3 regions of the Brevibacillus sp. 1238 genome follow, and region 3 is predicted to be linked to each of the others. Evidence: predicted binding sites of a transcription regulator. Region 3 holds the regulator's gene; each other region holds the start of a gene.
The links. Region 3 encodes LexA, which represses DNA repair genes until DNA is damaged. Its sites were predicted from a motif close to CGAACATATGTTCG; they were not measured.
Positions count from the first base shown of each region.

Region 1 (9,876 bases), on a different contig from region 3:
GAAAGGGTGATAAAAGTGGATCAGGTCGATTACAAAATCATTAGCCTGTTGCATGAAAATTCGCGGATACCGTTGGCGGAGATGGGGCGAATCATCGGGATGACGCAGCCAGCGGTCAAGGAGAGGGTGCGCCGTCTGGAAGAACAAGGCGTGATCACCGGCTATCACGCGGCGATCTCGCAGGAGAAGCTGGGCAAGCACACGACTGCTTTTGTCATGTTCCGCACCAAGCAGTGCGCCGCTTTTATCGACTTTTGCAAGCAGGCGCCTGAAGTGACCGACATGTACCGGATCAGCGGGGAGTACAACTACATGCTGAAGGTCGTCACCCGTTCTACGGAGGAGTTGGTAGCTTTTTCGGAACGCACCGGAGATTTCGGTTACTCTTATACGCTGATTGTGTTGACGGCTCCTTTTGAACAAAAAATGATGCTGGAGGAAGAGAAGATTTTTTGAGCGTTTTCCCAGCAAAAAAGGCTCCGCTGTAGCCAGGCCAGGCGGGGCCGCTTTCGTTCATGTACAAAAAATAAAGACCGCCACGAGCAGGTGACGGTCTTTGTGAAGCTATGGCTATATTCATGCATAAGGGCGGTTTTTGTTTGCAGTTTGGATACAAGAAATTATTTGCGGTAAAGCGGATAGTCGACTTCGAGCGGCACCTGGATCAGCACCAAGCGCAGGGGAGCATCGTCTTTTGCCTGATAGGTGATGGTTTCCGCTGCTTCGGTTGAAACGACGACAAAGTCGCCTGTGTTCGCAGTTGCTGACTGTTCACTACCCAAAATGTTCCCGCTGCCTTCCACGACGACGACAGCGTGAGCGTAGCCAGCCGGAAGCTCCAGCGAAAAAGCTTTGCCTGCCGGAATGGCAATGTCTTTCATTGAAGAGTCGGTCACGAGCGAAATGGGAGCTTGAGAACCAATGATGCTTTTCACCGATACGCCATCCGTCGTTTCGCTTGGAAACTCTTCGTGATCATACTGGTTGTAAGTCGGCGGAGTCTTTGTGGTTTTTGCCAGGTGCGGCTCAAACCAGATTTGGAACATTTCCGTATCTTTGCCCAATTCTTCGGCGTGGTAAGCTCCTGATCCTGTTTGCATGATCTGAGCGCCGCCTGTTGTCACTTGCTGCAAATTGCCCAGCGTATCCCGATGACCCACTGTACCTTTCAAGACATAGGACAAAATTTCAAAGCCGGAATGCGGGTGAAGAGGAATTTCAAACGTTTGCAGTGATTTTGCCCATGCCCAGTAAAAAAGTGGGCCAACCCGTTTTACGACGGAACCTTCGTGGGGGAAGCCAATCGGTTTGTTTTCTACGATTTCACCGTCGCCAAAGTGTCCTTTTGCTTGTTCATTCTGTGTATAGACGCGGATTTCCATCTGCTGTGTCCTCCCTTGGTGGAATGCTGGCTTACGGGCTTAGCGAGTGTTGCTTAAAACAAAACGTATGCTCCTGGACCGATCAAAGCGACACCGATAGCGACAGCGATCAAAGTCAGGTTGTACTCGTAGCCGTTTTGCGTTACCCAATATCCATTTTGACCGTGAACCTTCACAATCGCAACCAACATTGTGAAGACAATGAGGAGAGCGCCGACCCATGTACCGACACCTGCTGCAAACAGCAAGCCGCCGACCAGTTCAGCCAATCCGGCAAGCAGGGCCATGGCAACACCAGGTTTGACCCCGATGGACTCCAGCCAGCCGCCTGTGCCTTTCAAACCGTAGCCACCGAACCAGCCAAACAGCTTTTGCGCACCGTGACCTGCAAACGACAACCCAATCACCAAGCGAATAATCAACAATCCAAGATCCATCATTTTTCATCTCTCCTTAATTATTTTAAATTATAGTATTTCAAATTTGAGATATTAGGACAAGAAAGGCTGGCGGGCCTTAGAAGGATTCCGCCAGTTTTGCTGCTTTTTCGATGCCTGCTGCTACGATTGCTTCTGCTTTGTCCGGGAATTGGTTGTGACCTTCTACGATCACTTCTGTCACATTGCTGATGCCCCAGAAGCCAAGCACCGTGCGAACGTAGCGGTTAGCCAGCTCGATTTCAGCCATTGGGCCTTCGGAGTATACGCCGCCGCGTGCGCTCAGGAGAGCTACTTTTTTGTCGCCCATCAGTCCAACAGGGCCTTCCGCTGTATATTTGAACGTTTTGCCTGCTTGCGACAGGTAATCAACGTAGGTGTGCAGAACAGCAGGAACGGTGAAGTTCCACATAGGGAATGCGATAACTACTTTTTCTGCATCAGTGAATTGGTTCAAATATTTGCTCACCAGTTCAGCGCCTTTTTGTTCTTCAGCAGTCAGCTCCATGCCGCGTCCAGCTTTGAACATGGCAGTGAGCAGGTCGTTTCCGTAGTAAGGAAGGTTTTCTGCGAACAGGTCCAGCTCGGCGATCTCGTCGTTTGGATGCGTTTCTTTATAAGATTTTACGAAAGCCTCGTACAGCTTTACGCTTACTGCCTGCTCAACTGGGCGATCATTTGCTTTAATGAAAAGTACTTTGCTCATGAGAAAAATATTCCCCTTTCTTTTTGTAAGCAGATAACTTTTAATGTGTAAATCTTGATTTTAAGATTATTACGTGTTGAAGGTTTTGTCAACACCTTTTTTACCCTCGGTGGGTGCTGCCCAGTCTAATAATTCTCCTGAGCAGCACGTCCCAACTTTTTTAACAAAGCAATCGCTTGCTGTTGTTCTTCCGGGGTAAGTCCCGCGACCGCTTTTTCAATCGCCTCTTGATGAGAAGGAAAAATGTCTGCCAGAAACGCATGGCCTTTTTCCGTCAGCTCGGCGTAAATGACCCGGCGGTCGGCCGAACAGGGTTTGCGAATCAACAGTTGCTTCTTTTCTAGCTTGTCCACAACGTAGGTGATATTTCCACTGGAGATCAGGATCTTTTCGCCAATTTGCTGCAATGGCTGCGGGCCCTTATGATAGAGAACTTCCAGGACGCCAAACTCGGTAGGATTCAGCCCGTGCAGGCGGATGTGCCGATTGGAGTGGGCAGTGACCCAGTTATATGATCTCGATAATACGACAAAAAGATCGAGGGAATCATTGCGATCCATGAAAAACCCTCCTTTCCAACGAATTTTCGATATCTTGAATTTAAGATAACTTTACATGAAGTCGCATCCGTTTGTCAAATAGAGGGGGGATAAAATCATCCTTTGCAAAACAAATGTTTTTGTGATAGACTTTTGTTTGTAAACAAAGCTGTGAATGCTAATCAGAAGAAAGGAGGATGACCGTGGAGAAAGATATGTTGATCCTTCATCACATCCGGCAAAATCCGTTCATTTCCCAGCAAGAGCTGGCTGACTTGATCGGGATTTCGCGGTCGGCTGTAGCGGGGTATATCGCTCAGTTGACCAAGCGCGGCGAGATTAAAGGCAGAGCGTACGTATTGCGGGACGAAGGCATGATCGCTTGCATCGGTGGAGCGAACCTCGACCGAAAAGCGCGTGGAAAGCAAGCCGTGCGTCTGCATTCCTCCAATCCGGTTACGATCATGGAATCGTGTGGCGGGGTTGCCCGCAATATCGCGGAGAACCTTGGACGACTGGGATGCAATACATCCTTGTTCACCAGCATCGGTGAAGATAAGGAAGGCGAGTGGATCGTGCAGGAGACGAAAAAGCACGGAGTAGATATCAGCCAGGTGTGGCGCTTGCCTACGCAGCGCACAGGCACGTATACCGCATTGCTCGATATCGATGGAGAAATGGTCGTTTCTTTGGCGAACATGGATATTTACGACGCGCTCACACCGGAGATGTTTGCCGAGAAATGGTCGCACATTGCAGCAGCCCACGCGATTTTTATCGATACGAACATACCGGAGGATTGCTTGGCCTACATCATTAGCCGTTGCCGGGAGGAAAACATCCGACTCTTTGTTGACCCGGTCTCTTCTGCAAAAGCGAAAAAGCTCCCACAGCAATTGGACGGAGTCGAAGCGATCCTGCCCAATCGGGAGGAAGCGGAGCTGCTTTCCGGCATGACGATCAACTCCATCGAGGATTGCGCCGAAGCGTGCAAGAAAATCAGGGAGAGAGGCGTCAAGCACGTCATCGTCACCATGGGCGAAGCAGGAATTTTTTATCAGTCGGAGGACGTATCGGAGCAGATGGCGCCGTATCCGACTGAGGTAGTTGATGTAACAGGGGCAGGCGATGCGTTTGCGTCCGGCCTGTTGTACGGCATCGTGAACGGGGAGTCGTTCCAGGCTGCTTGCCGTCTCGGTTTGGCAGCATCCGCTCTGACTTTGCAGACAGAGCAGTCCGTTTCTCCCTTGCTCAAAGCGGAACAACTGCAATTGACCGTTGAACAATACGAAAAGGAGCGATAAAAGATGAAACAATACCTGACCTTTACTGAGGAAGTACGCCACGCGCTGGAGAACAACCTGCCAGTAGTTGCCCTGGAGACTACGATTATCTCCCACGGGATGCCATACCCGCAAAACATCGAAATGGCAAAAGAAGTAGAGCAAATCATCCGCGACAATGGCGCAGTGCCAGCGACAATCGGAATCATGGACGGCAAAATCAAAATCGGTTTGACCGAGAGCGAGCTGGAAGAGTTCGCGACCAACAAATCGGTGGAAAAAGTGAGCCGCCGCGACTTCCCTTACATCCTCGCAAGCGGCAAAATCGGTGCGACGACAGTAGCGGCAACCATGATCGCAGCCGATCTGGCTGGCATCCGCATGTTTGCGACTGGCGGTATCGGCGGGGTACACCGCGATGGCGAAATCACGTGGGACGTATCTGCTGACTTGACTGAGCTGGCGCAAACAAGCGTTGCGGTTGTATGCGCTGGCGCAAAATCGATCCTGGATATCGGACGCACGCTGGAATACTTGGAGACGCAAGGCGTGCCGGTGGTCGGCTACCGCACTGCCGAGTTCCCGTCCTTCTTCGCTCGCGAAAGCGGATTTGGCGTAGACTTCCGTCTGGATACGCCAGAAGAAGTCGGCACTTTAATGAACACCAAATGGAAGCTCGGTCTGACTGGCGGCTTGATCATCGCCAACCCGGTACCGGAAGCAGACGCGCTTGACCACAAGCAAATCGAAGGCGTAATTTTGCAGGCGCTCAAAGAAGCGAAGGAAAACAACATCGCAGGCAAAAAAGTAACACCGTTCCTGCTCGACAAAGTGAAACAACTGACAGCAGGCAAAAGCTTGCAAACGAATATCGCTCTCGTAAGACACAATGCGGAAGTAGCGGCAAAAGTAGCTGCTGCCTACCAAAAAGAAGTGAACGCAGGAAAATAAGCAGTCATTCCAGGCTCCCGATGATGAAAATCGGGGGCTTTTTTTGTGCGTCGAGAAAAGCCAAAGAAGCAGAGGAGAAAAATTTTTAAAAAATCACTTGATATACCCTGTGGGGGTATTGTATATTGAGAGTGTGATAAGAAATGAACGTAAGGGGAACTATACAATGAAATATACCCTCTAAGGGTATTTGGGGGAATTGGTATGAGTGCCAAAACGGCAGAAGCTACAGTTCCGATTTCAGGGATGACATGTGCAGCCTGCGCGCTGCGCATTGAAAAAGGCTTGAAGAAGCTGGATGGTGTAGAAACAGCCAATGTGAATTTGGCTTTGGAAAAATCGACAGTCGTCTTCGATCCGGCCAAAACGAGTCTCGACGATATACGCTCGAAGATCGAGGCGCTTGGCTACGGCGTCGTCGCCGACAAAGTCGAGCTGAATATTACAGGCATGACTTGTGCGGCCTGCTCGACGCGGATCGAAAAGGGTCTGAACAAAATGCCTGGCGTGTTGAAGGCAAACGTGAACCTGGCGATGGAAACAGCTACGGTCGAATACGATTCTGCTCAGGTGGGCGTGTCTGATCTTGTGCGGCAGGTAGAAAAGCTGGGATACCAGGCAACGCGCAAGGAAGAGGGCAAAGAAGAGGAGCAGGTTGACCGCCGCATGGCCGAGATCAAGCGGCAAACGCAAAAGTTCTGGATTTCCCTCGTGCTGTCGCTGCCGCTGCTCTGGTCGATGGTCAGCCACTTTTCCTTCACTTCGTTCATCTGGTTGCCGGACTTCCTGATGAACCCGTGGGTACAACTGGCCTTGGCGACTCCTGTGCAGTTCATCATCGGGGCGCAGTTTTACGCAGGGGCCTACAAAGCGCTTCGCAACAAGAGCGCGAACATGGATGTGCTGGTCGCGCTCGGCACCTCGGCTGCCTATTTTTACAGTCTGTACGTGGCGATCTCGTCCATCGGGTCGCACGCCCACATGCTGGAGCTTTACTTTGAAACGAGTGCTGTGCTGATTACCTTGATTTTGCTGGGCAAACTGTTTGAAGCCAAGGCGAAGGGACGCTCTTCGGAAGCAATCCGCAAGCTGATGGGCTTGCAAGCGAAAACAGCCGTAGTCGTCCGCGACGGTGTGGAAATTACGATCCCTGTTGAAGAAGTGCGGCCTGGAGATATCGTGAACGTGAAGCCAGGCGACAAGGTGCCAGTGGATGGCATCGTGCTGGAGGGGCAGTCTGCGGTCGATGAATCCATGCTGACGGGGGAAAGCATCCCGGTAGATAAAGCGGCTGGAGATGCCGTCATCGGAGCCACCTTGAACAAAAACGGTTTTCTGAAGGTAAAAGCGACCAAAGTCGGGAAGGAAACGGCGCTGGCGCAAATCATCAAAGTCGTGGAGGAAGCGCAAGGGACAAAAGCGCCGATCCAACGACTCGCAGACAGCATTTCCGGGATTTTCGTTCCGATTGTCGTCGGAATTGCGGTGGTGACTTTTCTCATCTGGTATTTCGCCGTCATTCCCGGCAACTTTGCTGAGGCGCTGGAAAAGGCTATCGCCGTGCTGGTAATCGCTTGCCCGTGCGCACTTGGCCTGGCGACTCCGACCTCGATTATGGCTGGCTCTGGCCGCGCAGCGGAACTGGGCATTTTGTTCAAAGGGGGAGAGCATCTGGAGACGGCGCACCATTTGGATACGATTGTCCTCGACAAGACAGGAACCGTAACCAAAGGAGAGCCGGAGCTGACAGACGTGATTTCGCTTGATTTTGCCGAGCCAGAACTGCTTGCGCTGGTAGGCGCGGCCGAGAAAAACTCCGAGCATCCACTGGCCCAGGCGATCGTTCGCGGGATCGCGGAAAAAGGCATAGCGCTTGGGCAAACCAGCGTGTTTGAAGCGATTCCCGGCTTCGGGATTCGGGCAACTGTCGACAGCAGAGAAGTGCTGGTCGGAACCCGCCGTCTGCTCGAACAGCACCACATATCGTATCAGGCTGTATCAGACACCATGCTCTCGCTGGAACAAGCGGGTAAAACGGCGATGCTCGCGGTCATCGACGGCAAACTTGCCGGGTTGATTGCCGTAGCGGATACGATCAAGCCGACTTCGAAGCAAGCAATCGAACGCCTGAAAGCGATGGGGCTGACGGTCATCATGATGACGGGCGACAACCGTCAAACCGCCGAAGCGATTGCTCGCGAGGCAGGAATTGAGCACGTCATCGCCGAAGTCCTGCCCGAAGGCAAGGCTGCCGAGGTGAAAAAGCTTCAGGCAGAGGGCAAGAAAGTGGCTATGGTCGGCGACGGAATCAACGATGCTCCGGCACTGGCTACCGCTGATATCGGCATGGCGATCGGCACGGGAACAGATGTGGCGATGGAAGCGGCCGACATTACCTTGATGCGCGGCGAGCTGACCAGTGTCGCTGACGCCATCGAAATGAGCAAGCGAACCATTCGCAACATCAAGCAAAACCTGTTCTGGGCTTTTGCCTACAACACGCTCGGCATTCCGTTTGCAGCCTTGGGCTTCCTCGCTCCATGGTTAGCCGGAGCCGCGATGGCTTTCAGCTCCGTCTCCGTCGTGCTCAACGCCCTGCGCTTGCAGCGAGTGAAGCTGTAAGCTGCCATCTGCCATCTGTCGTTTACAAACAGCAACAAGCGGCTTTGTCCGCATCATTTATACACATACACTCAAAGGAGAGATTGAGAATGAAAAACGTAACATTGAATGTAGAAGGCATGTCTTGCAACCATTGCGTGAATACCGTGGAAAAAACGTTGAAAGAGCTGGGAGCAGAAGGCAAAGTCAATCTGGCGGCCAAAACAGTAGAGGTTTCCTTCAACGAAAGCACGTTGACGCTGGATGCCATCAAGGAAGCAATCGAAGAACAAGGATACGATGTCGTTTAAATAGCGACTGTCTCTTTGAACACAAAGCCCCTGCCTGAACATTAGTTCGGGTGGGGGTTTTTCGTTTTCCTCTCCACCAGCGCCGTTTGTCCACGAACTTTTCGCTTTTGTAAAGACTTTGTAAATCGTTAACACCTCCTCAACAATCCGGCAGGGGATCGACCGAAAAGGCGCATGGACAGGCGTCTGGCCTTTATCAAACCTTGTCGCCTGCTTTATACGCCCTTCAAAAACGACAGCTACAATGAAATCAAACGAAATCAAACAAGTCGGAAAAGAACAGGAGGAGTGGTCAGATGATGGACTTGCATATGCACACCACCGCTTCTGACGGGAAGCTCACTCCCGCAGAGCTGCTTGCCGAGGCAAGCGAGCGGGGAGTGACTCACCTAGCCATTACAGACCATGATACCGTCGATGGATATCTGCTGGCTCGCGATGAGGCCGAACGTCTCGGTCTGAAGCTCATACCGGGAATCGAATGGAACACGGACGGCCCAGAAGACGAGTTGCATATTTTGGGTTACGGCCTCGATATATCGGATGCCCGGCTCCTGCACGTCATGGACAGGCGCCAACGGGAGCGGATCGAGTGGATCGCCGAAATCGTCGAACGCTGCAATCGTTTAGGTATGGCGATCACCATGGAAGAATGCACAGCCCGGGCAAAAGGCGACGTGCTGGTGCGCACAGATGTGGCAGAAGTTTTGGCAGCACGCGGCTTTTGCTCCACTCCGCAAGCGGCGTTCGAGACGTATTTGCGAAAAGGCTGCCCGGCCTATGTGCCCCGTCCTTCCTTCTCGGCACGCGAAGCGATTGAGCTTACTCATGAAGTAGGCGGCATTGCGATTTTGGCCCATCCGGGTATTTACTCGTTTGAAGTGAAGCTGGATGCGTTGCTTGCCTACGGCATCGATGGCATCGAGGTGTACTATTCGAAGCATTCCGCGCAACAGATGGCATTTTGGGAGCGGCAAGCCAAGGTGAATCACCTGATCCGCTCGGGAGGCAGCGACTTTCACGGGCACGGCTCTCGCAACCCTTACCCGGTTGGCAGTGTGCCGATTCCGGCAGAGGTAAAGGAGTGGTGGACATGCTGTATGTTTCATCGACATTGATGTGGTCCTACCCGGTAGAAGCGGCGATTTTGATTGCCAGGCAGTACGGATTTGCCGGGATGGAGGTCTGGGCCGAGCACGTCTGGTTCCACAAAAGCAACCCGCGGGAAATTCAGCAGGCCGCCAAACGCGTCGGCATGAAGCTGACTTTGCATGCGGCTAGCTGGGACTTGAACTTGTGCTCGCTGAATAGCGGCATTCGCAAACAATCGGTGGAGGAAATCAAGCGGTCGTTGGCTCTCGCGGGGGAGATCGGAGCGAAAAGCGTGACGATCCATCCGGGACGATTGACTTTGACCCACAAAAACCGGGAATGGCACGAAGCGGTGCTCATCGAGAGCCTGAACGAGCTGGCGCAAGAGGCTGTGCGTCTGGGAAGGGTGCTGTCCATCGAGCATATCGAGCCGTTGCCAAAAGAACTGATCGTGACGCCGGGGGATTTGAACAGGCTGCGTGCAGCGCTGAACTATCCGACGGCAGCGACCTTGGATATCGCCCATGTGCCCCTGACCTGTTCTCTGCCGCAGTTTCTCGGAGAACTGGAGGGA
Region 1 covers NZ_JARXWC010000013.1:123,290-133,165, reverse strand. The annotation lists gene M2298_RS23365 (Lrp/AsnC family transcriptional regulator) at 16-456, shown strand; gene M2298_RS23360 (pirin family protein) at 621-1,382, opposite strand; gene M2298_RS23355 (DoxX family protein) at 1,436-1,822, opposite strand; gene M2298_RS23350 (FMN-dependent NADH-azoreductase) at 1,899-2,525, opposite strand; gene M2298_RS23345 (MarR family winged helix-turn-helix transcriptional regulator) at 2,651-3,085, opposite strand; gene M2298_RS23340 (carbohydrate kinase) at 3,268-4,368, shown strand; gene M2298_RS23335 (pseudouridine-5'-phosphate glycosidase) at 4,372-5,298, shown strand; gene M2298_RS23330 (heavy metal translocating P-type ATPase) at 5,503-7,920, shown strand; gene M2298_RS23325 (copper ion binding protein) at 8,010-8,210, shown strand; gene M2298_RS23320 (PHP domain-containing protein) at 8,507-9,328, shown strand; gene M2298_RS23315 (sugar phosphate isomerase/epimerase family protein) at 9,304-9,876, shown strand, end outside.
Region 1: a site for LexA is predicted at 3,101-3,114, ahead of M2298_RS23340 (carbohydrate kinase). Genes of this name have one in related genera too.

Region 2 (9,876 bases), on a different contig from region 3:
AAAGTGAGAGCGCTGACAACTAAAGAAGTGCTGAGGAGAAAAGCGGTCAGCATTTTTTTGTTTGCCTTTTTCATGTTTTGATTGACCTCCATAAGTTCACAATGAATACCAAGCAAAAATAGTTTATCACTAGAATCAATAGATTGGTAGATAATTGCAGGTTAAGATTATTAAATTTTGGCTATTGACAAAAATCATAAAATGTTCCCTCGTTTTGTCGTTTCGTGGAAGTGAATTTCTAGCCAATTACGAATGTTGAGTGATTCATGTATGGCCCCGATCCAACATGGCGACACTAGAAAAAAAGCTTGTGAAGGGGTTCATCGAACAATGCGAAAAAAATGGATGGTGTACGCATCGTGGAGCGCGGCGCTTCTCACAGGTGTCGTATTGGGCATCCTGCTGGCAGGCAGCGGAAGCAAAGGGACGGGGCTTTCGCAGTTGATGCACACGGGCATAGGCAGGACGGCCGAGGTGACAGGGAAGCCATATGAGCTTGTATTGACGCGAAGCTATTTGTGTGGCGTCCGAGACGAAGAGCGGCGTCCTGTCGGCACGGGATATCTCCCTCAAGCGATGGGAGAATACAAAGGCTGGGAGATCGTGACTTCCGATGCCGCCAAGATGATCCTGATGAAAAGGGAGCAGGACATTTCTCCTGCCTGCAAAGAAAACGGTCATTTCGGACTGTCAGCGGACGGCATGCTGACTTTGTTTCACGGTGTGCCAACGGAACAGGACGTCATCCAGACCTTTTACCGGATCAATACGGAGAAAATGGAAGCGAATCTGCCCAAAGAAGAGCTGGAAAATTTGAAGCGGGGCATTCGCATCCGCAATCTCGCGGAGTACAACAGCATTCTTTCCACGTATGGGGAGTTTCAACTGGATGCGCCATGATCATCAGGGAAGGGAAAAGCCGGAGAGCGATTCCGGCTTTTTTCTATATTTATAGCCTTATAGCTCTACCGCGATGACACGCCATCTGTCCCACGGAACCGGGCGATGGAGGACAAACGTCCACTTTTCCTTGCGCTCGTCGTTGTTCCGCGTGAAGTAGGTCAGGTGAACGGGCACTTCCAGCAGCAAGGGACCTTTTTCATCGGAAGGGATGACCATCTCGGTTTTGCGAATCGATGCTACTTGCGCCAGGCGATCTGGCAGCGGAAAGCCGTCTGTCGTCATCCGCAGCGAATGAATGTCCTGTTCGTGCAGGGCGGTCAAAAAATAGCCGACCAGCTCTTCGGCAGATGCCCCGATCAAGTTCGCGGCCAGAGAGCCGGAAGCTTTTTGGATCATCAGGCTGTGGCTCGGGTCAGGCTCCTTGCGTTTGTGGGTAGAGCTGCCAAAAAAGTGGATGCAAAAGTGTCCGGGAAAGTCGTTTCCGGCGATAGCCCCCGCACCGTGAGGCATGCCGTGCATCGAGGCGGCGAAATAAACGCCGTTGACCTCCACGAGAATCGCCCTGCGCTTCCAGCTCCATTTGCCCTGATAAATTTTTTTCATCGTTTGGGTATCCGTACGTGTCAATGGTTGCACATCGGCATGGCGACTGCCCGCCCGGCGCTGGACGTGAAACCGTTCCCCTGTTTCCAGGTCGATGACGGTTGCGTATTCCATGCGGCCGAAAGTCTGCTTGACTTGTTCCCACGGAGTTGCTTTGGCGTAGTGCACACTTTCCACTTTTGCTACCAGATCTTCGATTTTTTGTTTCAAGTTTGCGCTCAGCATGTATTGCAGCGGGCGTTCCTTTTCAAACAAATTCCCGTCGTGATCGTACAAGAAATAGCGATTGTGCACGACAAGAGTCGCGCGGACCCAGTATGGATTCACATAGGCCGCGACTGTCTTTGCACGCAGCAGCTGCTTCACAAACGAGTGCTGGGCGCGAAACGTCAACGTGGAGTGAAAGGAAGAAGCGGGTGAGACCGAGACAGATACGGTGATTTCTTCTTTGCTTTTGGCATGGGCAGATTGGGCGGATGGCTCCGGGATCAACAGCGTCAGGAGAAGACAGATGAATACGAAAGCAAATCGTAAGTGTCGCACCGGATGAAAGCACCTCCACCAGTTATGTTGTCTTGACAAAAGCAGGGCAATGAGGTGTAAATCTTGGCATCATAAGCGTCGTGGTCGCACGCCATACTGTAGGCATACGGTGATCGAAGGAGGAGTCTTTTCATATGTCTACCATGCCAAGAGGTAGCTACAAAGACCAGTTCCATCAGCGTTTGTACGTTCAGTTGAATCAGGGACACAACAAGCTCAATTACCAGCAGATCAACAAAATCCAGGAGCAAATGCAGAGCGGTGTGGATGAATATGCCCACATGCAGCATGATGTGTCAGATACACTCGGGATGAACAAACACTAAAGCGACGCCGTATGGCCCGTTCCTCGCAAGCAGGAGCGGGCTTTTGCATGGAAATACACGTTCGCTTTTCGGGCGCTTTGTGATACAGTAGAGAGTAGAAACTTAAGCCTACGGAGAGTGGACTATGCGCATTTTAGGAATCGACCCTGGCATTGCGATCGTTGGGTTTGGGGTTCTGGATAAGCAGGGTAGCCAATTGCGTCCCGTCCAGTATGGAAGCATTCAGACAGAGGCAGGCTTGCCTGTTCCGCTTCGCCTGAAACAAATTTTTGAAGCGATGCAAAGCTTGCTGGAAACGTATCGACCAGATGAAATGTCAGTAGAAAAGCTGTTTTTCAATAAAAACGTGACAACCGCCTTCACCGTCGGGCAAGCGCGCGGCGTCATCCTGCTCGCGGCAGAGCTTGCCGGGGTGCCCGTGTACGAATACACGCCGATGCAAGTCAAGCAGGCGGTGACCGGGTACGGTGGGGCAGAGAAGAAGCAAATCCAGGAAATGACCAAGCTGCTCTTGCGGCTGAAAGAAGTGCCAAAGCCGGATGACGTGGCGGATGCGTTGGGGATTGCGATTACGCACGCACAGTTTAAGGCGTTTATCTCCATCTCGGAAGGAGTTCAAAAATGATTGATTTTGTGGAAGGGACACTTTGTTACCTGGATTCAGAATACATAGTCGTAGAGACTGGAGGGATCGGGTATCGCCTGTTTTGTCCCAATCCGTACCAGTTCGTTCGCTACGAGGGCAGCAAGACGAAGCTGTATACGCACCATCATGTCCGCGAAGACGCGATATTGCTCTACGGCTTTGCGACCCGCGACGAACGCGATTTGTTCCGCAAGCTGCTCGACGTGAGCGGCATCGGGCCAAAAGGCGGCCTGGCGATTCTCGCGGCTGCTACACCTGAGCAGCTCGTGATGGCCGTGCAACAAGAAAATGTGACATACTTGACCAAGTTCCCCGGGATCGGCAAAAAGACGGCACAGCGCATTATTCTCGATCTCAAGGACAAGTTGGTCGGCTATACGCCATCGGCGATTTTGACTGTCGCAGCCGGCGACCTGACGGCAGGCGAGCAGGCGGTATCCGCGTTGAACGAAGCGCTCGACGCTTTGACGGCGCTCGGCTATTCGGATGGCGAGCTGCAAAAAATCAGAAACGCGCTGTCGGAGAAATCCAAAGAGGGCGAGAGTGTTGAAAAGCTCATCAAGCAAGGGCTTGCCCTGCTCATGAGGGGGTAGGATTTTGGATCAGCGAATTATTACGACGCACATGAACTGGGAAGAGGATGCTGCGGAACTAAGCCTCCGTCCCCGTTATTTGAATGAGTACATCGGACAGCAGCATGTGAAGGAAAACTTGAAAATTTTCATCGAAGCGGCGAAAATGCGCAAAGAGTCGCTGGACCACGTCTTGCTGTACGGGCCGCCCGGATTGGGAAAAACGACGCTTTCGCAAATTATCGCCAACGAGCTTGGCGTCAACATCCGCACGACATCCGGGCCAGCCATCGAGCGCCCTGGTGACCTGGCGGCGATTTTGACCAACTTGCAAGAGGGCGACGTGCTGTTTATCGACGAGATACACCGACTGAACCGGAGCGTCGAGGAAGTGCTGTACCCGGCCATGGAGGACTTTGCGCTCGACATCATCATCGGAAAAGGGCCAAGTGCGCGCAGCGTTCGCCTCGACTTGCCGCCGTTTACGCTGGTGGGAGCGACGACGAGAGCAGGGATGCTCTCCGCTCCGCTCCGCGATCGATTCGGCGTGGTCAACCGGCTGGAGTTTTATACGGTTCCCGAGCTGACGTTTATCGTGTCGCGGGCTGCTGACATTTTGCAAGTCATCATTCGTGAGGGCGGGGCAGAGGAGATTGCCAGACGCTCGCGTGGCACCCCGCGCGTGGCGAATCGTCTGTTGAAGCGCGTGCGCGATTTTGCTCAGGTCAAGGGCGAGGGCGTCATCACGACAGAGATTGCGCAAGAAGCGCTGGAGCGGCTGCAAGTAGATGCATGCGGACTGGATCATATCGACCACAAGCTGCTGCTTGCGATTATCGAGCGCTTTGACGGCGGTCCGGTCGGACTGGATACGATTGCCGCCACCATCGGGGAAGAGGCGCAAACGGTAGAAGACGTTTGCGAACCGTATTTGATGCAGATCGGCTTTATGCAGCGGACGCCGCGGGGACGTGTGCTCACCCCGAGTGCGTACCAGCATTTTGGGCGGGAGATGAAATCGTGAATCCAATAGCCAAGCTACTCGTCATCGGCGGGGCCGTCCTGATCGTCATCGGCTTGTTGTGGCAGGTGGGCGGACGCTTCTTGCCTTTGGGGCGCCTGCCGGGAGATATCGTCGTGGAAAAGGAAAACGTCAAGTTTTATTTTCCGATTGTGACGTGTATTGTGATTAGCGTCGTCCTGTCGCTTCTGATGTATGTCATCCGGCTTTTCAAGTGAGAGCGCTTCTCTTTTGCACATGTAGAACAAAGCTTACGCCATCGGAGCTGGGTGCCCGATGGCTTTTTGCGTGCAAGCGGATTGGTCCCATTTTGGGAAAAAGGGCAGGAAAATCTCCAGTGATTGTCGAAAAAGATGGGAGCGCATGCCAATTTTCGACGAAATCAGGAGAAAGGAAGGACGTTGGACGACATGAAAAAGAAGTGGATGGGGAAAGTCCTTTCGGCGGGTCTGATCACAGTGGCTCTCCTGGGAGGAACAGTACCGACTCAGGCGGCTGGCGACAACAATATCCGGGTAGCACTTTTTGTGGATATCGGAAAAGGATACAGGGGAGTAGTCCCTTCTGTTACACTTACGGCTGAAAAAGGGATGGAAGTGACGTTGACAGGCCCGGAAGGCAAAATAGAGCTGCCTGAATTAGATGGAGACGCTGTCCGCTACCGGGTGGACGAGTACCATCTGGTTGTAGCGCAGACTTCTGACTGGAATCAGGCGCAGCAAATCGCTCAACTCATGAGCCAGAAAAAATACGAAGGCTCGATTCAAGTGGTCAATCGGGGCGGACAAACGCTTTATCAAATCGTAAGCGGCACGTACGATACGTATCAGGCCGCAGCTGCACAGGTGGCGGCAGTAGCACAAGCGACAGGCCAGAAGCCGATCGTTCAAGGCCCTCTTCGCTTGGAAGCTGGTCAGTTCAAGAGCTTGAGCGAAGCGCAGAAGTGGCAAGAAGCTTTTGAGCAAAAAGGAATCGCGGCTTATCCCGTGCTTTTGTCCAACGGCGAGAAGGTCAAATACGCGGTATGGATCGGCGACGAAGTCAGTCAGGAAGCGCTCTCGTCCCTGGCGCGCAAAGCGAGCAATGCGCTGCCGAACTTTTCTTACTCGGCACCTTCGAGCCAATCTTACGTCGTGCTGAAGCAAGACGTATTCGGATCGCCGGACGAGCCGATCTGGAAGTACGTGTTCTCGCCGCAAGCCAAGCTGACAGTAGAGGCGAAAAAGGCGGACGGCGAATCATTGCTCGGGGTCGTGGAGCGCGATCAGCGAACATACCGGGGGGAGATGGAGCTGTCGGAATACAACGGTCATCTGACGGTTGTGAATGAACTGCCGATGGAACAATACTTGTACGGCGTTGTCGGTTCGGAAATGGCTCCGGGCTGGCCGCTCGAAGCGCTGAAAACACAGGCGGTGCTGTCGCGCACTCGCGCCTTGTGGCAAGGAAACAAATACGGGATTGCCAATGTCTCCGATACGGTGATGGAGCAAGCCTATTACGGATATGGAAAAGAGTCGGAAGACGTTCGCGAGGCGGTCGATGAGACAAAAGGAGAAGCCATTTATTACCAAGGTAACCTGGTCGAATCGTTGTTTTATTCCAATGCAGGCGGGATGACAGCGGACGGTACGGAAGTATGGGGCAATCCTGTTCCGTATTTGCGTTCGGTGGAAAGCGATGACGCGCTGCCTGTAGACGGTGTGAATGCGTGGTATCGCGTGCAGCTTGCAGATGGCTCGATCGGCTATGTCCGCGGCGACCTGATCAAAGAAAGCGGCACAGATGACACGGGAGCGAGGATGGCTGTCATTACGACAGAAAATACGAATCTGCGTCTGGGACCAAGCACATCTACCCGTGTTTTGTCTACTTTGCCGAACGGAGCAGAAGTGACGATTCTCTCCCAAGAGGCAGAAGAGAATGCCTACGCGTGGACGCGCGGGCCTTTTACCTCGGCTGAATTGACGGCGATGATCAATGCGAATCAGGACAAAAACAAGGCTCCCCGCATTCCCGGGAACGTCACCAGTCTGAAAGTGACGAAGCGAGGACCATCGGGACGTGTCATCGCGATGGAGGCAAACGGCATTCCGATCAAGGTAACGGCACCGGATGCTTTCCGTTCGATCTTTTCCCAGGGCGGTACGGCATTGCGCAGTACAAAATTTGACGTAGAGGTAGTCAAGGGTGGACAGTTCCTGTTCCGCGGAAACGGTTTCGGACATGGACTGGGTGTATCGCAATACGGCGCTCGTGCCATGGCACAGGGCGGGTATGACTATCAGCAGATTTTGCAACACTATTACCAGGATGTGACAATCGACTAGCAAGCTTTTGCCACATGAACTGTCATTAAAGGAGTAACGAGTCGTGGACGTGCAACAATTTGATTTTGATTTGCCGGAGCATCTGATTGCCCAGCATCCTTTGGAAGACCGGACATCATCGCGGCTGCTTGTTTTGGACAAACAGACGGGGGCGATTGCGCATCAGCGGTTTACCGATCTGATCGACCATTTGCAGCCCGGAGATGTACTGGTTATGAACGACAGCCGTGTGCTTCCGGCCAGACTGATCGGGGAAAAGGCCGAGACGGGAGCGAAAATCGAGATCCTGTTGTTGAAATCGCTGGGAGACGATCGCTGGGAAACGCTGGTGAAGCCTGGAAAGCGAATGAAGCCGGGAACCGAGGTCGTTTTCGGAAACGGTCTTTTGCGTTGCGTATGCGAGGAAGCGACGGAGACGGGCGGACGGATTGTTCGTTTTTTGTACGAGGGAATTTTTTACGAGATTCTCGATCAACTGGGATCAATGCCGCTGCCGCCGTACATCCATGCGCAGCTCGAAGACAGCGAGCGCTACCAGACCGTCTACGCGAGGGAACGGGGATCGGCGGCAGCTCCGACTGCTGGCCTGCACTTTACGAAGCCGTATCTGGAACAAATTGCGGCCAAAGGCGTACAGCTTGCTTACGTGACGCTGCATGTGGGGCTGGGAACGTTCCGGCCTGTGTCGGCTGATTCTGTCGAGGAGCACGTCATGCATGCCGAGTATTACGAGATTCCCGAAGAAACTGTGGAGCTGGTGAACAAGGCAAAAGCGGAAGGGAGAAGGGTCATCGCGGTCGGGACGACTTCGTGCCGGACGCTGGAGACGGTCGGCCGGGCCAACGAAGGCAAGCTGGTGGCTGCGTCCGGCTGGACGGACATTTTCATCTATCCGGGCTATACGTTCTCGATACTGGACGGACTTTTGACGAATTTCCACTTGCCCAAATCGACACTCGTCATGCTGGTCAGCGCGCTGGCAGGCAAAGAACATGTCATGAATGCGTACAAGACGGCAGTTCGTGAGGAATACCGCTTCTTCAGTTTCGGAGACGCCATGCTGATTGTCTAAAAAACGCCACATCCCACCCGCATAAGTGTATACTTATAAGCCGGGTGGGTTTACTTCACTCTCAAGTTTTCTTATAATAGGAAAGACTTACATACATAGCTTGAGGAGTGCGACAATTTGGCTGTACGTTACGAATTAATCAAAACATGCAAGCAAACAGGCGCCAGGCTCGGTAAGCTGCACACTCCGCATGGGACGATCGACACTCCTGTCTTTATGCCAGTCGGCACGCAGGCAACAGTCAAGACGATGAGTCCCGAAGAGTTGAAGGCGATCGGAGCGGGCATTATCCTCAGTAATACCTACCATCTGTTTCTCCGTCCAGGGCATGAAATTGTCCGGGAAGCTGGCGGACTGCACGGCTTCATGAACTGGGACCGTGCCATCCTGACCGATTCTGGCGGATTTCAAGTATTCAGCTTGAGCAACCTACGCAAGATTACGGAGGAAGGGGTTTCCTTCCGTTCACATCTTAACGGAGAAAAGCTGTTTATCGGCCCTGAGGAGGCCACACAGATCCAAAACGCGCTCGGAGCCGATATTTTTATGGCATTTGACGAGTGCGCCCCTTATCCTGCGGAGTACGATTACGTGAAAAAGTCGATGGAGCGCACAACCAGATGGGCAGAACGCTGCCTTAAGGCACATGCGCGGCCAAACGATCAGGCGCTTTTCGGAATCGTGCAAGGCGGGATGTTCAACGACCTGCGCGAGCAGAGCGCCAAAGATCTCATTTCCATGGATTTTCCAGGTTATGCGATTGGCGGTTTGAGCGTGGGAGAGCCGTTCCCTTTGATGTACGAAGTGCTGGAACATACGGTTCCGCTGCTTCCTGCAAACAAGCCTCGCTACCTCATGGGAGTAGGATCACCTGACGCTCTCATCGACGGAGCGATCCGCGGCATCGACATGTTTGACTGCGTACTGCCGACGCGGATTGCCCGCAACGGGACATGCATGACAAGCCAGGGAAGACTGGTGATCCGCAATGCGAAGTTCGCGCGAGATTTTACTCCGCTCGACCCGAATTGCGATTGCTACACCTGCAAGAATTACACCCGCGCTTACATCCGCCATCTCATCAAGGCGGAGGAGACCTTTGGCATTCGTTTGACCACCTACCACAATCTGCATTTCCTTGTGAAGCTGATGGAGCAGGTGCGCCAAGCGATTGCGGAAGACCGCTTGCAAGATTTCCGGGACCAGTTTTTCGCTCAATATGGATTGGGTGAAGATAGATCTTTTTAATCGAGGGGGATTTTCATGGAAGGCTTGACACAGTTTTTACCGATTATCATCATGTTTGCGATTTTCTACTTCTTGCTGATTCGCCCGCAACAAAAGAAAGCAAAACAACGCAACGCCATGCTGGCTGCTGTCAAAAAAGGCGACAAGATCGTAACAATCGGCGGCATGCACGGCACCATTCAAGAGCTGACTGACGATACAGTGACTCTGCGCATTGCCCACAACGTAAACGTTACATTCGATCGCGGTGCGATCAACAGCGTGACATCCGCAAGCAATGAGCCGGCGAAAAGCGAACCAGCTAAAGTCGAATTGGAAAAAGAAGAATCCAAATAAAGCAAAGAAAAAGCAGGTGGGGAAAATCCCGCCTGCTTTTTTCTTGGACGCATAAGCTTGTTAGCGTCTGGGCTTGAAATTTTTCGGCTTTTGGCTGGAGTTGGCGGAATTGACGCCGAGAATGCCGCCCAATGCTGCAACTCCGAACGCACCGAGCAAAAAGAGGAACGTACCCCATTGCATCGGGGCATCGAATCCCAGAAAGCCGATCAAAAGAATCAGGAGAAAATAAGAAAATCCGGTCAGCCCCCCGTAGTACCAGCCTTTGCCGCCACA
Region 2 covers NZ_JARXWC010000001.1:772,795-782,670, forward strand. The annotation lists gene M2298_RS03470 (bifunctional 2',3'-cyclic-nucleotide 2'-phosphodiesterase/3'-nucleotidase) at 1-74, opposite strand, end outside; gene M2298_RS03475 (BofC C-terminal domain-containing protein) at 331-900, shown strand; gene M2298_RS03480 (hypothetical protein) at 958-2,049, opposite strand; gene M2298_RS03485 (hypothetical protein) at 2,184-2,375, shown strand; gene ruvC (crossover junction endodeoxyribonuclease RuvC) at 2,500-3,000, shown strand; gene ruvA (Holliday junction branch migration protein RuvA) at 2,997-3,614, shown strand; gene ruvB (Holliday junction branch migration DNA helicase RuvB) at 3,619-4,617, shown strand; gene M2298_RS03505 (DUF2905 domain-containing protein) at 4,614-4,832, shown strand; gene M2298_RS03510 (SpoIID/LytB domain-containing protein) at 5,016-6,944, shown strand; gene queA (tRNA preQ1(34) S-adenosylmethionine ribosyltransferase-isomerase QueA) at 6,988-8,016, shown strand; gene tgt (tRNA guanosine(34) transglycosylase Tgt) at 8,134-9,264, shown strand; gene yajC (preprotein translocase subunit YajC) at 9,280-9,600, shown strand; gene M2298_RS03530 (TIGR04086 family membrane protein) at 9,661-9,876, opposite strand, start outside.
Region 2: a site for LexA is predicted at 2,426-2,439, ahead of ruvC (crossover junction endodeoxyribonuclease RuvC). Genes of this name have one in related genera too.

Region 3 (9,876 bases):
CAGTTGCAGCAAGCGATGTTCGATGATCATGTGCCGATACGCGTTTTGTTGTTCGACGGGGCGCGGTTGGGCAAAAAGCTCGAACCAGAAGCCGTGGGCAAAAAAGGAGACAAGACATGTGGGCACAGCTTGTACCGGCATGCGGGCTTCCTGGTATCCTTCGCAGTCTGCGTAAAAGCTGCGGGCGATCTCGGCGAACAGCTCAAGATCGTAGCATTCGCAGACGATGTCCAAATCACTGTCGCCAAGATCGATGTCGAGCGGAATCGTTCCGGCGAGCACCGGATCAAAAGCTTGCAGGCGTTGCAAGACCGCGCTTTGTTCGATGGCTCGTGCGGCTGTTTGCTGTTTTGCTGTACCGTTTTGCAAATAGGTGAGATCACGCCAGTTTCTCGTCATAGAAAACTCCTGTTTCCTTCGGTATTTGCAGATGTTTGTCGCAACAAGTATGATAGATTCGCGAAAACAAGTGTGCAACAAAAATCGCTTTTGCTCGTATTACCTATGTGAGGGGAGTGCATGCAGATGGATATTTTACTCTGGATCGTTGTTTTGGTGCTATTCGCGCTCAGTATTGCAGGTATATTTTTGCCTGTGTTACCCGATACGATTTTGCTGTGGGCAGGCTTTTTGCTCTACCACTTTTTCATAGCAGATCCGGGAGCGGGGTTGCCAGCGTCCTTCTGGTGGGGAATGGTGGTATTCAGTATTTTGCTGTACGGCGCTGACTTGTTGACCAACATGTATTTCGTGAAAAAATACGGCGGCTCCAAATGGTCATCGGTGGCGGCTGCCGCAGGGATTTTTCTCGGGATTTTCGTGTTCCCGCCATTTGGGATGATCATTTTGCCGTTTGTCTTTGTCGTGCTGGTGGAGCTGTTGGTGCAGAACCAGCCTTTCGAGCGGGCGGTCAAAGCGGGCTTTGGCTCCCTGATCGGCTTTTTGGGAAGCGCAGTAGTCAAAGTAGTGTTGCAGGTGACCATGATTATCTGGTTTTTCCTCGCCAGATAGAGAGAAAAAAGGACAGCGATGGCTGTCCTTTTTGTATGCCGCGAAATTAGTGAATGAGGCGGTAGACGCCGATGACTTTGCCGAGGATGGAAACGGCGTCCAAAATGATCGGTTCCATCGTGGCGTTCTCCGGCTGGAGACGGAAGTGGTTTTTTTCTTTGAAAAAGCGCTTGACGGTTGCTTCGTCTTCCTCGGTCATGGCGACAACGATATCTCCGTTGTTTGCCACATGCTGCTGGCGCACGATGACGTAGTCTCCGTCGAGGATTCCGGCGTCGATCATACTGTTTCCGGACACGCGCAGCATGTACACCTTGTCTGAAGTCACGATATTTTCTGGAAGCGGGAAGTATTCCTCTACGTCCTCAATCGCCGTGATCGGTTGCCCGGCAGTTACTTTCCCGATGACAGGAACGCGGACAACGGAGTCTTCGAAGTTGTCCTGGAAGCGATCTTCTTCAGACAACAGCTCGATCGCGCGCGGTTTGGTCGGGTCGCGGCGAATCAGGCCTTTCTTTTCCAGGCGGGCCAAGTGGCCGTGTACGGTAGAGCTGGAAGCCAGTCCGACAGCTTCGCCGATTTCGCGCACAGATGGAGGATAACCTTTGTCGCGAACTTCCTTCCGAATGAATTCGATGATGGCTTGTTGTCTGCTAGATAATTTTGACATAAAAAGACACCCCTGATTTCTCGAACATATTTTCCTATATTATACCATGGGAGCTTGCGTTCGACAAACATAAGTTCGATAAAAAGGCGAACAGGAATTTTTGCCCGAAAGAACGTTTCTTGTCGAATGGTTGGTGCGAGCCAGAAGCATGGCTGTTCGCGGATTGTCCCATACCAAAAGGGGAATTGGCCATCTTGCCGTCACCTGCGTGAATTTTGCAAAGGGGCAGGTTTTCGTATTGACATGAACATATGTTCTCATTTATGATTAGGGTACGAACTTATAGAACGTATGTTTGCAGGAGGTTATCCCATGAATGTCATGTCTATTCCTAACCGTTTTGAAAAAGAATCGTCCCGTCGCGTCCGTTTTGGTATTACCAGAGGCCAAGCCCTGTTGTTCCTGATTACGTTTTCTCTCTTTTTTTACTTGTTGACCGAACTGGTGTTTGCTTCTTCGCACACTGAGCCGCTAAAAGGAACAGAAGTGACGGTTCGCGACGGTGACAGCTTGTGGACCATTGCAGTCCGCCATCAAACGGAGACGGTCGATGTACGCGATCTGATCCAGGATATTAAAGAGGCGAACGATCTGCAGAGCAATCTGATTTATCCGGGACAGACCTTGCTCATTCCCGATCCGAAATGATAGAAAGCACTTGCCGGTTCGTCTCCATCTTGCGAGTTCGCCCTGATGTGATATAATTAAACGGCATTACTACTGGGTGGGAGGAACCGTACGTGGTATCTGACGCGGAAATCAAACGAATCAACGAACTGGTCAAAAAATCGCGCGAGGTTGGTTTGACCGATGAGGAAAAGCAAGAGCAGCAAGCTCTGCGACAAAAGTACATTGATGCGGTCAAGGCATCGCTGAAAGCGAATCTCGATTCCATCCGTTATGTGGAAGATCTTGAAGAGAATCGTCCCAAACATTAAGCTCACTTGTATTGATAAGGCAGACATCCTTGCTTGACGCTCGGGTGTCTTTTTGTTCCTTATGACTATCAGGTATTCGACAGAGGAGGAAAACAGATGGCGTGGGTGGCTGTAGCGGTAGGCGGTGCTGTCGGTTCATTGTTTCGCTATTGGTTGTCTTTGGCGGCGAATCAGCCGGGGTGGCCAATCGGCACCTGGTTAGCCAACATCATCGGCTCATTTTTGATCGGCGTGTTGTTTGTGATCGGCAAAGAGCGGGGAGGCATTTCTCCCGAAGCGTATATTTTGTTTACCACAGGGGTTATGGGTGGCTTCACGACGTTTTCCACCTTTTCTCTGGAGGTTGTTTCTTTTTGGGGCGACGGGCAATGGCTGCGCGGGACGCTGTATGCACTCGCGAGTATCGTGGTCGGGCTGTCCTCATGCGCCGTAGGGATTTGGCTTGCCCGGCAAATGCAATAATAAAAAATAATGGATAAAGCTGAGAGGGGGGATGGGTGTGAGTACCCAGCACCGCGATTACGAAGCAGAACAAAACAAGCTGAAAGAGACGATTGCGCTCATTGACGACGAGATTGTTCAACTGCGTGAGGAAATTAACGAAGCAACCGATGACTATGTGAAACAGGTCGTGAACTACAACAAGGCCAAAGATTTGCGGTATCTAGAAGATCACGGGCGAGACAAACCGTATTTCGGACGTGTGGATTTTCTCAAAGACGAGATTTACGAGCTGGATCAGGTGTATATCGGAAAACGCGGAATTGTCCGCAGTGATACGTTCGATTCGATTGTCGTGGATTGGCGAGCGCCCATTGCCAGTCTCTATTACTCCGGAGAGAGCAAGGATGCGTTTTACCGGATGGGGCGCGAGATTGTCCGTGGAGAGGTGCGGTTGAAGCGCAACTTTGCGATTGAGGACGGAGAGATTGTCGGGATTTACGATGGAGCGGTGAAAGAGACGATCAATCGGGAAATGGGGCATCCGGACGAGTTTTTGCAGGAAGGTTTCATCGACGAGTTTTTGAACGCGAATTTGAATATGGCCAATGACAGTCGCTTGAAAGATATCGTGGCGACGATCCAGTCAGAGCAAAATGAGATCATCCGGGCGGAAAAAGATCGGCCGATCGTCGTGCAAGGGGTGGCAGGTAGCGGAAAGACGACTATCGCCCTGCATCGGCTGTCGTACTTGATCTACAACTATCAGGATACGATGATGTCAAAAAAATTCATGGTGTTCGCGCCAAACCGGATGTTTCTTACGTACATATCAGAAGTGCTGCCTGAACTCGGCGTCGACGATGTCCAGCAGTCGACATTTGTGGACTGGGCGGCGCGGCTCGTCAAACCGCTCATGCCAAAAGGCTGGCGGATCGTCAGTCCCGACAAGCCGTTGCAGCTGTTTTTTGAGGAAGGTCAGGATCAGCGTGAACAGGAGATTACTCGCAACAGGCTGCGCTTCAAAGGCTCACTGGCGTGCAAGGAAGCGATGGAGCAATACATTCGCTACGTGATTGAGACGAGAATCCCTTTCAAGAAACTGAGTTTTCTATACAACAAAACAAAGCAAGTCTTCTCCATTCCGGGAGAGACGATCCGGCAATTTTTCCTGGAGCAGTTCGGGGCGTTGCCGTACCAGCGCAGGGTAGACGCGCTGCGCAAACATTTGAAGCAGGAAATGAACAAGCAGCTGTTTTCGCATTTGCGTGAACGAAAAGTCGATCTCGACAAGCAAGGGCTGGCCAAATTTGAAAAAATGCTGGAACAGATTTTGGATACATACCTGGTCAGCTTTCCGCGTCTGGATATTTTTGCGGCGTATCGGGAGTTGATTGCAGAGGAGGAATTGCTGCGCAAGCTTGCTCCGACTGCGATCCCGGACGAGGTGATCCGTGATGTCAGCACCTCTTCTGCCGCACTGCTGGAACAGGAGCGCCTGGAGCCGGAAGACATCGCGCCGCTACTGTACTTGCAGCATATTATCGAGGGCATGAACAAAGCGGAGCATTTTGATCATACGGTTGTCGACGAAGCGCAAGATTTGAGCGCATTGGAGGTTGCGGTCATCGGGCTTGCGACGAAGCGAAATTCCATGACCATCGTTGGCGACATTGCCCAAGGCATCCACAGCTATCGCGGCATTCACGCGTGGGAAGAGCTGACGCAAGGCATTTTTGAGCAGCTTCGTCCCGCCTACTATACGCTGGCACAAAGCTATCGTTCGACGATCGAAATCATGCAATGCGCCAATGAGGTGCTGCGACAGATTGATCTGCCGGAGACGGTTCTCGCCAAGCCGGTTTTGCGCCATGGGGAAAAGCCGGTGATGGTTCATGCCCATTCAAGAGCCGAGCTGTGGGACGATATTCGTTCGCGAGTCGCCGCCTTGCAACAGGAAGGCTTTCAAACGATTGCGATTGTCACCAAAACGATTTTGGCGAGCAAAAAGGCGCACAAGGCTCTTGCCGAAAGCATCGCCGATCTGACGCTTCTCGGCAGCAAGGACAACCAGTTTCCGGGCGGCGTAACGGTAATGCCAGCTTATTTGACAAAAGGCTTGCAGTTTGACGCCGTGATTTTGCTCGATGTTGCATCTTATCAAAACAACGAGTGGGACGCGAAGCTGTTGTACGTGGCGATGACAAGACCTGTCCACCGGCTGGTGATGACGCAGATGGCAGGCGAAGAAGCGCCGCTTTTAGCTAACCTCGCACAAGAACTGTATACGCAGGCGTGAACAGGAAAAATCCCCTCTGACTGAATAACAGCAGAGGGGATTTTTCCTGGCTGAACCGATTAATGGTCGCCTGTATTTCCTTTGGACGGATTGGTGATGACGAAGCCTTCCTGTGGCAGGAACAAGTAGTCGATGATGATGCCATCGAGCAATGGCTCGTCTTTTTTCACGATGACGTCAATTTCCTTGTCGGTGGAAACAACTACATCTTCTTCGGTTGGCTTGTCCAGAGCAAGACCGTAGTGCGCATGGTCACCGTGCGCGTGAGTGATATAGGCACGCAGCTTCAGGTCTTTGTCTGCTTCTTGTTCCATGATTGTGCCGAGCTGCTTCGCTGCATTTTTGGTAATCTTTACCTTCATAGGTCAAGTCTCCTAACTGTATGTATGTGAGTTTCTTCTCCATCTTAGCAAAGAGGGAAATGCAGATGCAATGTGGAAAGTGTTCTGGGTGATAGAGTTGCTAGACAAACTTGCGAAAAGGGGACGCTTTCATGAAGATTGATTTGCGCAGCGATACCGTCACAAAACCGACTGAAGCGATGCTTAGGGCCATGGCAGATGCCGAGGTGGGCGATGACGTTTACCGGGAAGACCCGACCGTTAACCGACTCGAACAGATTGCAGCCGAGCTGCTGGGGAAAGAAGCGGCTTTGTTTGTCACAAGCGGCACGCAAGGCAATCAGGTTGCCGTGTTGACGCACTGTGTGAACGGCGATGAGGTCATTGCGGAAGCGGATTCTCATATTTTTTATTACGAAGGCGGCGCGATGTCGGCTTTGGCTGGTGTGCAGACACGGACGCTGGCGGGAGAACGGGGCGCCCTGCGTCCAGAAGATGTGGAAAAGGCGATTCGCGGCAACAACATTCATTTTCCGCGCACGAAGCTGATTTGTATCGAAAATACACATAACCGGGCGGGCGGCGCGGTCGTTACGATCGAGCAAATGAAGGGCGTGCATGAGGTAGCGCAACAGCACAACATCCCCGTTCACTTGGATGGCGCACGACTGTTCAATGCGGCGGCAGCTCTGGGCGTGCCTGTGTCTGCGCTTAGCCAGCATACCGATACCGTCCAAGTCTGTCTGTCCAAAGGCTTGAGCGCGCCTGTAGGCTCTCTTTTGGCGGGGGATCGGGCCTTTATCGAAGAAGCGAGATGGTGGAGAAAAAAACTAGGCGGAGGCTTGCGTCAGGCAGGGTATTTGGCAGCGCCGGGAATCGTGGCTTTGACACAGATGACGGAGCGGTTGACGGAAGACCACGCGCGTGCGCAGCAACTGGCTGAAGGGTTCCGCAAGCTGTCGCTCGAAGTGGAGCCTGTCGAGACGAACATCGTGCTGGTGAAGACGGATTCGATCCGGGAGACGGCAGTTGCCTTTTTGCAGCGTCTTGCAGACAAAGGAGTCCTGGCAGTCGACTTCGATGAATACGTGATCCGCTTTACCACTCATCGCCACATTGATGAGCAGCAAGCAAACAGGGTGCTGGAAATCGTGGAAGAACTCATTGGCACGGCGAAGGTTTCGGGATAATTGTTGCGGGCACCAATCATGGGCAAAGCCAGTCTGCTTGAATCGGGGAGCGGATTGGCTTTTTCTGATTGCACCGTTCACTTGCGGCCGACTTTCGACAAATTGTACAAAAATTTTCGGAATAAAGAGAATATTTTTAACCAAGTCGTCCAGTTCCTTTCTCACTGTAATGCGATAGCATAATGATGAGTTGGAGCCTATCTTTCAGTCATCATCGCGAACTCGATACAGACGAGGGGGATGCCAGATTTGAAAAAGCGAATGGGCGCACTTTTGGCTAGTTTTCTGATTTTTCAATTAGTAACTGGATGTAGCACAGCGCAGCCAACAGCTACAGACAACAAGGGAACCGAAGCACCCAAAACAGACACAGCCAAAGCGAAAGAAATGGTCCTGAACTGGAACGCAGATGGGGGAGAACCGCCTACGGCCGACCCGGGACTTGCTTCAGATGGAACTTCTTTTGACGTCATTACGGCCTGTTTCGAGGGTCTGACACGCTATGGGACGGACGGGAAAATTGCGGGCGCGATGGCTGAAACGTATTCGGTTTCGCCAGATATGCTGACGTATACGTTCCAACTGAAAAAAGACGCGCTTTGGTCGAATGGAGATCCGGTAACGGCACACGATTTTGAGTTTGCCTGGAAACGCAATCTCGACCCGCAAACAGGATCGGAATACGCCTACATGCTTTATTTCATCAAAGGAGCGGAAGAATTTAATACAGGCAAAGGCAGCAAGGATGATGTCGGGGTGAAAGCGATTGACGATCATACCCTGGAAGTCAAGCTGAACTCGCCAGCGCCGTTCTTTTACGAGCTGACAGCTTTCCCGACGCTGTTCCCGCTGCACAAAAAAACAGTGGAAACTAACCCGGCCTGGGCGGCATCTCCGGAAAATTACATCGGAAACGGGCCGTTTAAAATGGAAACGTGGGAACACAAAAACAAGCTGGTTCTGGTCAAAAACGACAACTATCACGACAAAGGTGCAGTGAAGCTGGACAAGATCGTCTGGAGCATGATTACCGATACCAATACAGCGCAAGCTCTGTTCGATTCGGGCGATCTGGATTGGGGAGGCCATCCGACGTATACGCTCCCTGTAGATTTGCTGCAAAGCTTGCATGACGAAGGCAAAATTGTCCTCGATCCGTATCCGAACACGGTAGCCGTGACATTCAACACTACAAAGCCACCTTTTACGAACAAAAAAGTTCGTCAGGCGTTCTCGTATGCGATTGAGCGTCAGCCGCTGGTGGACGGCATCGTCATGCCGGGTGTGCCCGCTGCGTATGCCTGGGTTCCGCCGTCGATGAAGCTCAGCGGCAATGATTATTTCCAAGAAGATTCGGCGAAAGCCAAGCAGCTTTTGGCGGAAGGGTTGAAAGAGCTCGGTTTGACAGCGATGCCGGAATTTACTTTCTCCTACGGAACAGGGGATGACAGGCAAAAGAAACTGGCGGAAGCGCTTCAGGATCAGTGGAAGAAAAACCTCGGCGTAGAGGTGAAGATCAGCGGGCTGGAAGAAAAGGTATTCCTGCAAAACAAGCGCTCCAAAAATTATCAGTTTGCCTATCGGAATTGGGGAGCGGACTTCAACGACCCGATCAACTTCCTGGAGATTTTCAAAGACAAGACAGTCGGAACGAATGACGCCGCCTGGGAAAATGAACAGTACCGCAAACTGATCGTGGACAGCTATCTGGAACTGGATACAGCGAAGCGCAATGCGATCATGCAGCAAGCCGAGCAAATTTTGATGGACGAGATGCCGATTGCCCCGATTTACTATGGCGTGCGCCCGTACATTCAAAACGACAAGGTCAAAGGTCTGCTTCTGAATCCGTTCGGCGGCAGAGACTTTAAATACACTACGGTAGAAAAGTAAACGAAAAAGGCAAGAACCCCCTTTGTGCCAACGATCAGACCGGCGGCATGAAGGGGGTTTTCTCTGTTCAGCGCGTGTAATTCCGCACACCCAAAGAAATACTATAGCCATTGACTATGGAAGGAAATGAGGGATAGACATGATATCGGCCAAAGAGCGTGAGAGACTGCAGAACCAGATGAAACGCGATGAGAGCAAGATTGTCAACATTGTGCTCCAGGATGCCCGCCAAGTGGCAGGGGAGATTGAAAAAGCCACCCACCAAGGAATTTTCATGGTAGATGGCCGTTACTACGGATATGAAGACATCAAGGAAATCAACGGTTCACTCTAAACAGCGGATGTGCGTGTCCGCCTAAATCAACGGCGGCGGAAAAAAGTGACGCAAAGCATCGGGGAGTTCTTTTTGCCACAAGCCCCAGACGTGGTTGCCCGGTTTTTCCGAATAGGACAGGCTGGCGTTGCTGTTGGTGAGCAGTGTTTTTGCTTCCCGGTTCCATTGGACGAAGTCGAACGTTCCGATATGGGTTTCTACAGCGGTTTCATCCAGTCCGACAACCATCCAGAGCCGCAGCCAGGAAAGGTCTCCGCTGTTTTGGATGGCCGCTTGTGTCGGCTGGAAAAAGGCTCCTGACAGGGCAAGCACTTGGGAAAACAGTTCGGGGTGGTCCAGTGCGAGGTGCAAGGAAACCGTTCCTCCGAGCGAATCGCCCGCGAGCACGCGGGAAGCTTTGTCGCGTCTTACGGGATAGCGCTCCTCGATGTACGGCAGCAGCTCCTCGCAAAAAAAGCGTTTGTACGCTGCATTTTTTGCGCCTACAGGCGAATATTCACTCGTCCGTTTGCTGCGATCCACCGAGACGCCGACGACGAGGAACGGTTCGATGCCTTCTTCGAGAATCAACTGGTTGGCGATGGTGGCAATCCGCCCCATCGTAAAGAAATCGTTTCCGTCCTGACAATAGACGACAGGGTAAGAAAGCAGTTCATTATAGCCCGGCGGGAGGTACACTTTGACCGAGCGGGGAGTGTCTACGTGGACGCTTGGGACTTCTTCTTTTATGATTGTTCGTTTTACATAATCAGACATCGA
Region 3 covers NZ_JARXWC010000003.1:516,131-526,006, forward strand. The annotation lists gene M2298_RS10165 (DUF4269 domain-containing protein) at 1-399, opposite strand, end outside; gene M2298_RS10170 (DUF456 domain-containing protein) at 526-1,011, shown strand; gene lexA (transcriptional repressor LexA) at 1,058-1,681, opposite strand; gene yneA (cell division suppressor protein YneA) at 1,994-2,329, shown strand; gene M2298_RS10185 (DUF896 domain-containing protein) at 2,422-2,619, shown strand; gene crcB (fluoride efflux transporter CrcB) at 2,716-3,081, shown strand; gene M2298_RS10195 (HelD family protein) at 3,119-5,359, shown strand; gene M2298_RS10200 (HesB/IscA family protein) at 5,419-5,721, opposite strand; gene ltaE (low-specificity L-threonine aldolase) at 5,853-6,890, shown strand; gene M2298_RS10210 (peptide ABC transporter substrate-binding protein) at 7,140-8,783, shown strand; gene M2298_RS10215 (hypothetical protein) at 8,923-9,117, shown strand; gene M2298_RS10220 (alpha/beta hydrolase) at 9,139-9,873, opposite strand.